2 regions of the Pseudomonas triticicola genome follow, and region 1 is predicted to be linked to the other one. Evidence: predicted binding sites of a transcription regulator. Region 1 holds the regulator's gene; the other holds the start of a gene.
What was found. The regulator sigma-54, encoded in region 1, starts transcription at its own class of promoters, with help from an activator protein. The targets are predictions, from matches to a motif close to ANTGGCATNNANNTTGCTNT.
Positions count from the first base shown of each region.

Region 2: a site for sigma-54 is predicted at 2,104-2,123, ahead of glnA (type I glutamate--ammonia ligase). Genes of this name have one in related genera too.

Region 1 is NZ_JAHSTX010000001.1:3,600,087-3,604,574, reverse strand. Features, by position in the region: gene rapZ (RNase adapter RapZ) at 1-695, opposite strand, end outside; gene ptsN (PTS IIA-like nitrogen regulatory protein PtsN) at 698-1,162, opposite strand; gene hpf (ribosome hibernation-promoting factor, HPF/YfiA family) at 1,175-1,483, opposite strand; gene KVG85_RS16100 (RNA polymerase factor sigma-54) at 1,557-3,047, opposite strand; gene lptB (LPS export ABC transporter ATP-binding protein) at 3,214-3,939, opposite strand; gene lptA (lipopolysaccharide transport periplasmic protein LptA) at 3,939-4,484, opposite strand; gene lptC (LPS export ABC transporter periplasmic protein LptC) at 4,471-4,488, opposite strand, start outside.
Region 2 is NZ_JAHSTX010000001.1:4,234,748-4,239,235, reverse strand. Features, by position in the region: gene KVG85_RS18640 (DUF4124 domain-containing protein) at 1-326, opposite strand, end outside; gene glnA (type I glutamate--ammonia ligase) at 604-2,010, opposite strand; gene thiI (tRNA uracil 4-sulfurtransferase ThiI) at 2,338-3,792, shown strand; gene typA (translational GTPase TypA) at 3,932-4,488, shown strand, end outside.

The sequences.
Region 1 (4,488 bases):
TTCAGGTAGGCGTAGATGTCCTGATACATTTCTTCGACATCCGGCTGCTGCGCCAGGTACTCGGCCACCGGTGCATCAAGGCCCGATTGCGCGCGCAGCTCCGGTTTCCAGTACGGATTGGGCAGGCAGCGCACATCGAAGACCAGATCGGCATCGACCGGCATGCCGCGCTTGAAGCCAAATGATTCAACCAGAAACGCCGTGCCGGGTTCCGGCTGATTCAGCAGGCGCAGCTTCAGAGTGTCGCGAAGCTGATAGAGGTTCAGGCTAGTGGTGTTGATTTTCAGATCGGCCAGATCGGCGATCGGGCCGAGCAGGGCGGTTTCATCGTGAATCGCCTCGGCCAGTGAGCGATTGGCGTTGCTCAGCGGGTGACGTCGCCGGGTCTCGGAAAAACGCTTGAGCAGAGTTTCCTCGTCGGCGTCCAGATACAGCACATCGCACTTGATGTGTTTGGCACGGACGTCTTCGAGCAATTCGGGAAAGCGTGACAGATGGCTGGGCAGGTTGCGCGCATCAATCGACACGGCGACCAGCGGCTGCGCCAGCTCCGTGTGAATCAGCGCACGCTCGGCCAGTTCCGGCAGCAAACCGGCCGGCAAATTGTCGATGCAGTAGTAGCCGTTGTCCTCAAGGACATTCAGGGCGGTACTTTTACCCGAGCCCGAACGGCCACTGACAATGATCAAACGCATGATTAGTGCCCGTTCTGCTCGTCCAGTACAACCTGGTACAAGGCTTCGTTGCTCGCGGCGCTGCGCAGTTTTTCACGAACTTCCTTGCGGTCGAGCATGCTGGCGATCTGGCGCAGCAACTCCAGATGCGCATCGGTCGCGGCTTCCGGGACCAGCAGCACGAACAGCAGGTCTACCGGAGCGCCGTCGATGGCGTCGAAATCGATCGGGGCTTCGAGGTGCAGCAGGGCGCTGATCGGCGCCGTGCAGCTCTTGAGGCGGCAGTGGGGAATGGCGATGCCGTTACCAAAACCGGTGGAACCGAGTTTTTCACGGGCGATCAGCGCCTCGAAGACATCCTGCATCGCCAGATCCGGCACTTCGCGGTGGATCAGGTTGGCAATCTGTTCGAGGGCTTTTTTCTTGCTGCCGCCCGGCGCGTTCACTTGGGAACGGCCGGGGGTCAGGATGGTTTCAAGTCGGATCATGGGATAGGGGTGTTAACGACCGGTCGCGCCCTGGAGGAGGCTCTGGGTCTTTTCCTTATGCTTTTTGAGTTGGCGATCCAGCTTGTCGGTGAGTGAGTCGATCGCAGCGTACATGTCGGTATCTTCTGCGTTGGCGACCACTTCGCTGCCGGGGATATGCAAGGTGGCTTCGATCTTCTGCTTCAGCTTTTCGACGCACATCGTGACTTGCACGTTGGTGATCTTGTCGAAATGTCGCTCCAGTCGCTGGAGTTTTTCCTCGATGTAGGAACGCAGAGGTTGGGTCACTTCCAGTTGGTGTCCACTGATGTTGACTTGCATACAGCTTCTCCTTCGTTGCCAGTGCATAAAGCGGCAGGCCGAAAAGCCTGCCACTGGAACGCTGTAACGTGGCTTACATCAACCGCTTGCGTTCGCTCGAAGGCGCGATTCCGAGGGATTCGCGGTACTTGGCGACGGTGCGGCGAGCCACCTGAATGCCTTGTGCCTCCAGTAAACCAGCGATCTTGCTGTCACTCAACGGCTTTTTCTGATTTTCCGCAGCGACCAGTTTTTTGATGATCGCGCGGATCGCCGTGGACGAGCATTCGCCGCCTTCGGAGGTACTGACGTGGCTGGAGAAAAAGTATTTCAGCTCATAAATACCGCGCGGGGTATGCATGAATTTTTGTGTGGTCACTCGGGAAATCGTCGATTCGTGCATGCCCACCGCTTCGGCGATGTCATGCAATACCAACGGCTTCATCGCTTCGTCGCCGTATTCGAGGAAGCCGCGCTGATGTTCGACGATCTGCGTGGCCACTTTCATCAGGGTTTCGTTGCGGCTCTGCAAGCTCTTGATGAACCAGCGGGCTTCCTGCAACTGGTTGCGCATGAAAGTGTTGTCGGCGCTGGTGTCGGCACGTTTCACAAAACCGGCGTACTGGGCGTTGACACGCAGGCGTGGCACCGACTCCTGGTTCAGCTCGACCAGCCAGCGCTCGTTGTCCTTGCGCACGATCACATCGGGAATGACGTACTCGGCTTCGGTCGACTCGATCTGCGAGCCTGGACGCGGATTGAGACTCTGCACCAGTTCGATGACCTGGCGCAGTTCGTCTTCCTTGAGCTTCATGCGGCGCATCAACTGGCTGTAATCGCGGCTGCCGAGCAGGTCGATGTAATCGGCGACCAGCCGTTTGGCCTCGGTCAGCCACTGCGTCTTCGCGGGCAGCTGGCGCAATTGCAGCTGCAGGCATTCGCTGAGGTTGCGGGCGCCGATCCCGGCGGGCTCGAATTGCTGGATGCGATGCAGGACGGCTTCGATCTCGTCGAGCTCGATGTCCAGTTCAGGATCGAACGCTTCAAGAATTTCTTCGAGTGTTTCGTCCAGATAGCCCTGATTGTTGATGCAGTCGATCAGGGTCACGGCGATCAGGCGATCGGTGTCGGACATCGGCGCCAGGTTCAGTTGCCAGAGCAGATGACTTTGCAGGCTCTCGCCGGCGGACGTGCGGGTGGTGAAATCCCACTCATCGTCATCGCTGCTGGGCAGGCTGCTGGCGCTGGTCTGGTAGACGTCTTCCCAGGCGGTATCCACTGGCAGTTCGTTGGGGATGCGCTCGTTCCATTCGCCATCCTCGAGGTTATCCACCGTCGGGGCGGTTTCCTGGTAGGAGGGTTCCTGGATTTCGGCGGGCTTCTGTTCGGCGTTGTCGGCCAGAGGATCGGCGTTGTCGAAGTCGTCGCCTTCTTCCTGGCGCTCGAGCATCGGATTGGATTCCAGAGCCTCCTGGATCTCCTGTTGCAGGTCCAGGGTCGACAATTGGAGCAGGCGGATGGCCTGTTGCAGCTGCGGTGTCATCGTCAGCTGCTGGCCCATTCTCAAGACTAGCGATGGTTTCATGGCAGGGGCTTAACACCTTATTCGCCGGCGCTTTGCGCCATCCACTACAGGGCGCCGAAGCGCCAAACTTAAGCAAATTATATGCCTGAAACTGAAGTGTTTGCCTAGAGCGCTGTAACAATTAAAGCGGATAAATGCGCCTTGAATCGATACAGCGCTGTCGCGCTTACAGGCGGAACTCGTGACCCAGATACACTTCCTTGACCAGATCGTTGGCCAGGATGGTCTCGGCATCGCCTTCAGCGATCAGTTGACCGTCGTTGACGATGTAAGCGGTTTCGCAGATATCCAGGGTTTCACGGACGTTGTGGTCGGTGATCAGCACACCGATGCCCTTGGCCTTGAGGTGATGGATGATCTGCTTGATGTCGCCGACCGAGATCGGGTCGACACCGGCGAACGGTTCGTCGAGCAAGATGAATTTCGGCGCAGTGGCCAGGGCACGAGCGATTTCCACCCGGCGGCGCTCACCACCGGACAGGCTCATGCCGAGGTTGTCGCGGATGTGGCTGATGTGAAACTCCTGCAGCAGGCTTTCCAGCTCCTTGCGACGACCGGCCTTGTCGAGCTCCGGGCGAGTCTCGAGGATCGCCATGATGTTGTCGGCGACCGACAGTTTGCGGAAGATCGACGCTTCTTGCGGCAGATAGCCGATACCAGCCTTGGCGCGGCCGTGCATCGGCTGGTGGCTGACGTCCAGATCATCGATCAGCACACGGCCCTGATCTGCCTGCACCAGGCCAACGATCATGTAGAAGCACGTAGTCTTGCCGGCGCCGTTCGGGCCGAGCAAGCCGACGATCTGCCCGCTGTCGATCGACAGGCTGACGTCACGCACGACCTGGCGGCTTTTATAGGCCTTGGCCAGGTGCTGAGCTTTCAGAGTTGCCATTACTGGGATTTCTCTTCGGTTTTCTTCTTCGGCTGGATCACCATGTCGATGCGCGGACGCGATTCGGTGACCTTGCTGCCCGTGGCGCGACCGGCGCTGGCCAGTTTCTTCACGGTGTCGTAGACGATTTTTTCGCCCTGGGTGACGTTGTTATCCTTGTCGATAACCTTGGCCTTGTCGATCAGCACCACCCGGTTCTGCTGGGCGTGGTATTGAATCGTCACGCCGTAGCCCTTGACCGGGTTGGCGTCGCCTTGGGTCTGCAACTGCTCGAAGTAAGCCAGGTTGCCCACCGAGGTCACCACGTCGATGTCGCCATTGGGCGCGCGCGTCATGGTCACGGTGTTGCCTTTAACGATCATCGAGCCCTGGGTAATGATCACGTCACCTTTATAGGTGGCGATGCCATTCTTGTCGTCCAGTTGGGCGTCGTCGGCCTGAATGCGGATAGGCTGCTGCTGATCGTTCGGCAGGGACCAGGCGCTCGCGCTTCCCAGTGCTGCGCCCAGACTGAGCAAAATAGGGAGGGTTTTAACGAGCCTCATACTG
Region 2 (4,488 bases), 630 kb from region 1:
GGTTGCAGGCGCGGCTTGAGCAGAACATTGACCGTGAAGGTGCCGTTATTGGCGCGCAGCGCCTCGTCAGTGGGCAGACCGGCGAGCTCAAGGATTTCATAGGCGTTGCGCGGTGGCTGCGGTTGTTCTGCGGTGGGTGCCTGCGGCGCACTCGGTGCTTGCGGCTCGACCCGATTGAGCGGTGGCAACTCGACCGGTTGCGCCTGCACGCCGTCCGGCGGCTGATTGCTGTACGCCGTGTTGCCGTTGGCGTCGGTGTACTTGTAGATCTGCGCGGCGGCGGGCAGGGCGATCAGCAGCAGAATGTAGAGAAACGTGCGACCCATGAAATCGACCGGGGTTGGAAGCGATGGGTAGCAGCATAGGACAGGAGGGGCGGTTGGCCCAACTGGCGACACATCCAAAGATCATTCAGACACCACAGATCCCCTGTGGGAGCGAGCCTGCTCGCGAAGGCGTCGCGTCAGTCACCATCATCTTCAATGACACACCGCTTTCGCGAGCGGGCTCGCTCCCACACGGAAAATGCGCTGCGCCGGGCAATAAAAAAGGCCTCCCGAAGGAGGCCTCTTGTGTCACGCCACTTTACGCAGCGCTACCGGATCAGCAGCTGTAGTACAGCTCATATTCCAGTGGGTGTACGAAGGTGCGAACCTTGATTTCTTCTTCCGATTTCAGCGCGATGTAAGCGTCGATGAAGTCGTCGGAGAACACGCCGCCCTTGGTCAGGAAGGCGCGGCCCTTGTCCAGCTCTTCCAGGGCTTCTTTCAGGCTGCCGCAAACCTGTGGAATCTCTTTCGCCTCTTCAGGCGGCAGGTCGTACAGGTTTTTGTCGGCAGCATCGCCTGGGTGGATCTTGTTCTGGATGCCGTCCAGACCGGCCATCAGCAGTGCTGCGAAGGCCAGGTACGGGTTGGCAGCCGGATCCGGGAAGCGTGCTTCGATACGGCGGGCTTTCGGGCTCGACACGTATGGAATACGGATCGAGGCGGAACGGTTGCGCGCCGAGTAGGCCAGCATTACCGGCGCTTCGAAGCCTGGCACCAGACGCTTGTAGGAGTTGGTCGCCGGGTTGGTGAAGCCGTTCAGCGCCTTACCGTGCTTGATGATGCCGCCGATGAAGTACAGAGCGGTATCGGACAGGCCGGCATAGCCTTCACCTGCGAAGGTGTTCTTGCCGTCTTTCCAGATCGACATGTGTACGTGCATGCCCGAACCGTTGTCGCCGTACAGTGGCTTCGGCATGAAGGTCGCGGTGCGGCCGTAAGCGTCGGCAACGTTGTGCACAACGTATTTCAGGGTCTGAACTTCGTCAGCTTTCTTCACCAGGGTGTTGAACTTGACGCCGATTTCGTTCTGGCCGGCAGTCGCCACTTCGTGGTGGTGAACTTCAACCGACTGACCCATCTCTTCCAGTGCGTTGCACATGGCGGTACGGATTTCGTGGTCGTGGTCGAACGGTGGAACCGGGAAGTAGCCGCCTTTCACGCCTGGACGGTGACCCTTGTTGCCGCCTTCGATGTCCTGGTCGGACATCCACGAACCTTGCTCGGAGTAGATCTTGAACATCGAGCCGGAGATGTCCGACTTGAATTTCACCGAGTCAAAGATGAAGAACTCAGGCTCTGGACCGGCGAATACGGTGTCACCGATACCGGTGGCTTTCAGGTGCTCTTCGGCGCGCTTGGCGATCGCACGTGGGTCGCGATCGTAGCCCTGCATGCTCGAAGGCTCGATGATGTCGCACACCAGAATCAGGGTTGGGTCTTCGGTGAACGGATCGAGTACGGCAGTTTCGTCGACCGGCATCAGGATCATGTCGGAGGCTTCGATGCCTTTCCAGCCGGAGATGGAGGAGCCGTCGAACATCTTGCCGACTTCGAAGAAGTCGTCATCCAGCGCATCGCGAGCCGGCATGGTCACGTGGTGCTGAGTGCCTTTGGTGTCCGTGAAGCGCAGATCAATCCACTTGACGTCATGATCTTTGATGAGTTGAACCGACTTCGACATAGTGTCCTCCGGGTGAATTAGGGCGGGTAGTGGATGCCCTTAATAATGGTGATGCCGGCGCGAATACTCTGCCAAGGCAACCTGCCTCACAAGGGAGCAAATTGCATGCCAGTGCCCCAGCATGGGTTTTTTGCCCCAAATTCACGCTTATTAAGGTGCGCAGGCTACTGAATCGACAAATCCCGCCCCGTAATGTTGCGCTTAACTCCATAAATGACCTGTTTTGGTGCGCGCAAAACCTTCTGCACATTAACTGGTTAAACCTTGAGCAATTTCCGCTATAATCCGCGCCCCCCTTTTTCGGCTGGCCGTTCGCGCGCTGTTTTCATGAAACTTATCGTAAAAGTCTTCCCCGAGATCACCATCAAAAGCCGACCTGTCCGGACGAAATTCATCCGCCAGTTGGCCAAGAACATCCGCACCGTGCTCCGTGACCTGGACCCGGCCGTGGTGGTGAACGGCGTGTGGGACAATCTCGAGCTGGAAACCCGCGTTACCGACCCCAAAGCCTTGAAAGAGATGGGCGAGCGCCTGACCTGCATGCCGGGTATCGCGCACTTTCTGCAGATCGACGAGTACCCGCTGGGCGACTTCGACGACATCACCGAGAAGTGCAAACAGCACTACGGCGATGCGCTGGCCGGGAAGATTTTCTCGGTCCGCTGCAAGCGCGCAGGCAAGCATGCGTTCAGCTCGATGGACGTGGAAAAATACGTTGGCAGCAAGCTGCGTCGCGAGTGCGGTGCGGCCGGAATCGACCTTAAAGCGCCGCAAATCGAAGTCCGTATCGAAGTTCGCGACAAACGGTTGTTCGTGATTCACAGCCAGCACAACGGCATCGGCGGCTATCCGCTCGGCGCGTTGGAGCAAACGCTGGTATTGATGTCCGGCGGCTTCGATTCGACCGTGGCGGCTTATCAGATCATGCGTCGCGGCCTGATGGCGCACTTCTGCTTCTTCAATCTCGGCGGGCGTGCCCACGAATTGGGCGTGATGGAAGTCGCGCACTTCATCTGGAAGAAGTACGGCAGCTCGCAACGCGTGCTATTTGTCAGTGTGCCGTTCGAGGAAGTGCTGGGCGAAATTCTCGGCAAAGTCGATAACAGTCATATGGGCGTGGTTTTGAAGCGTATGATGTTGCGCGCCTCGTCCGAGATCGCCGAACGCCTGCACATCGATGCACTGGTGACCGGTGAAGCGATCTCCCAGGTGTCGAGCCAGACGCTGCCGAACCTGTCGGTGATCGACTGCGTGACCGACAAGCTGGTGCTGCGGCCGCTGATCGTCGCGCACAAGCAGGACATCATCGACACCGCCAACGAGATCGGCACCGCCGATTTCGCCCGGCACATGCCGGAATACTGCGGCGTGATTTCGGTCAACCCCAAGACCGCCGCCAAGCGGGGCCGGGTTGAGCACGAAGAGAAAGAATTCGACATGGCGGTACTCGAGCGTGCGCTCGCCAACGCCAAACTGGTGCCGATCGATCGGGTGATCGACGAATTGGGCCAGGATTTGCAGATTGAAGAAGTCAGCGAAGCGCTGGCCGGTCAGATCGTCATCGACATCCGCCACCCGGATGCCGCCGAGGATGACCCGCTGGAACTCGCCGGCATAGAGGTACAGACGATGCCGTTCTATGCAGTGAACGCACGTTTCAAGGAACTGGACCCTACTCGCCAGTACCTGCTGTATTGCGACAAAGGCGTGATGAGTCGCCTGCATGCCCACCATTTGCTCAGTGAGGGGCATGCCAATGTGCGCGTTTATCGACCGAGCTAAGTGCCCGGGGCTGTTTGCCTGTGGCCTGCGTCACCGGCCCCCCGACACCGCCGTCAAGCTGTAACGGCCATGCCGGACACTACTGCTAATCGCTGCCATGACTTGTCAGCAAACCGAATCCTCTGATCGAGATACACAAGTGATCGAAAATCTACGCAACATCGCCATCATTGCCCACGTTGACCACGGTAAAACCACCCTGGTAGACAAACTCCTGCGTCAATCCGGCACCCTGGAGCGCAACGAGCTCAACGACGAGCGCGTGATGGACTCCAACGACCAGGAAAAAGAGCGCGGTATTACCATTCTGGCGAAGAACACCGCCATCAACTGGAACGGCTACCACATCAACATCGTGGACACCCCGGGCCACGCCGACTTCGGCGGCGAAGTTGAACGCGTAATGTCGATGGTCGACTCCGTTCTGCTGCTGGTTGACGCTCAAGACGGCCCTATGCCGCAAACCCGTTTCGTGACCAAGAAGGCTTTCGAAGCCGGCCTGCGTCCAATCGTGGTGATCAACAAGGTTGACCGTCCAGGCGCGCGTCCGGACTGGGTTCTGGATCAGATCTTCGACCTGTTCGACAACCTCGGTGCTACCGAAGAACAACTGGACTTCCAGGTTGTTTACGCTTCGGCCCTGAACGGTATTGCCGGTCTGGACCACACCGCCATGGCGGAAGACATGACTCCGCT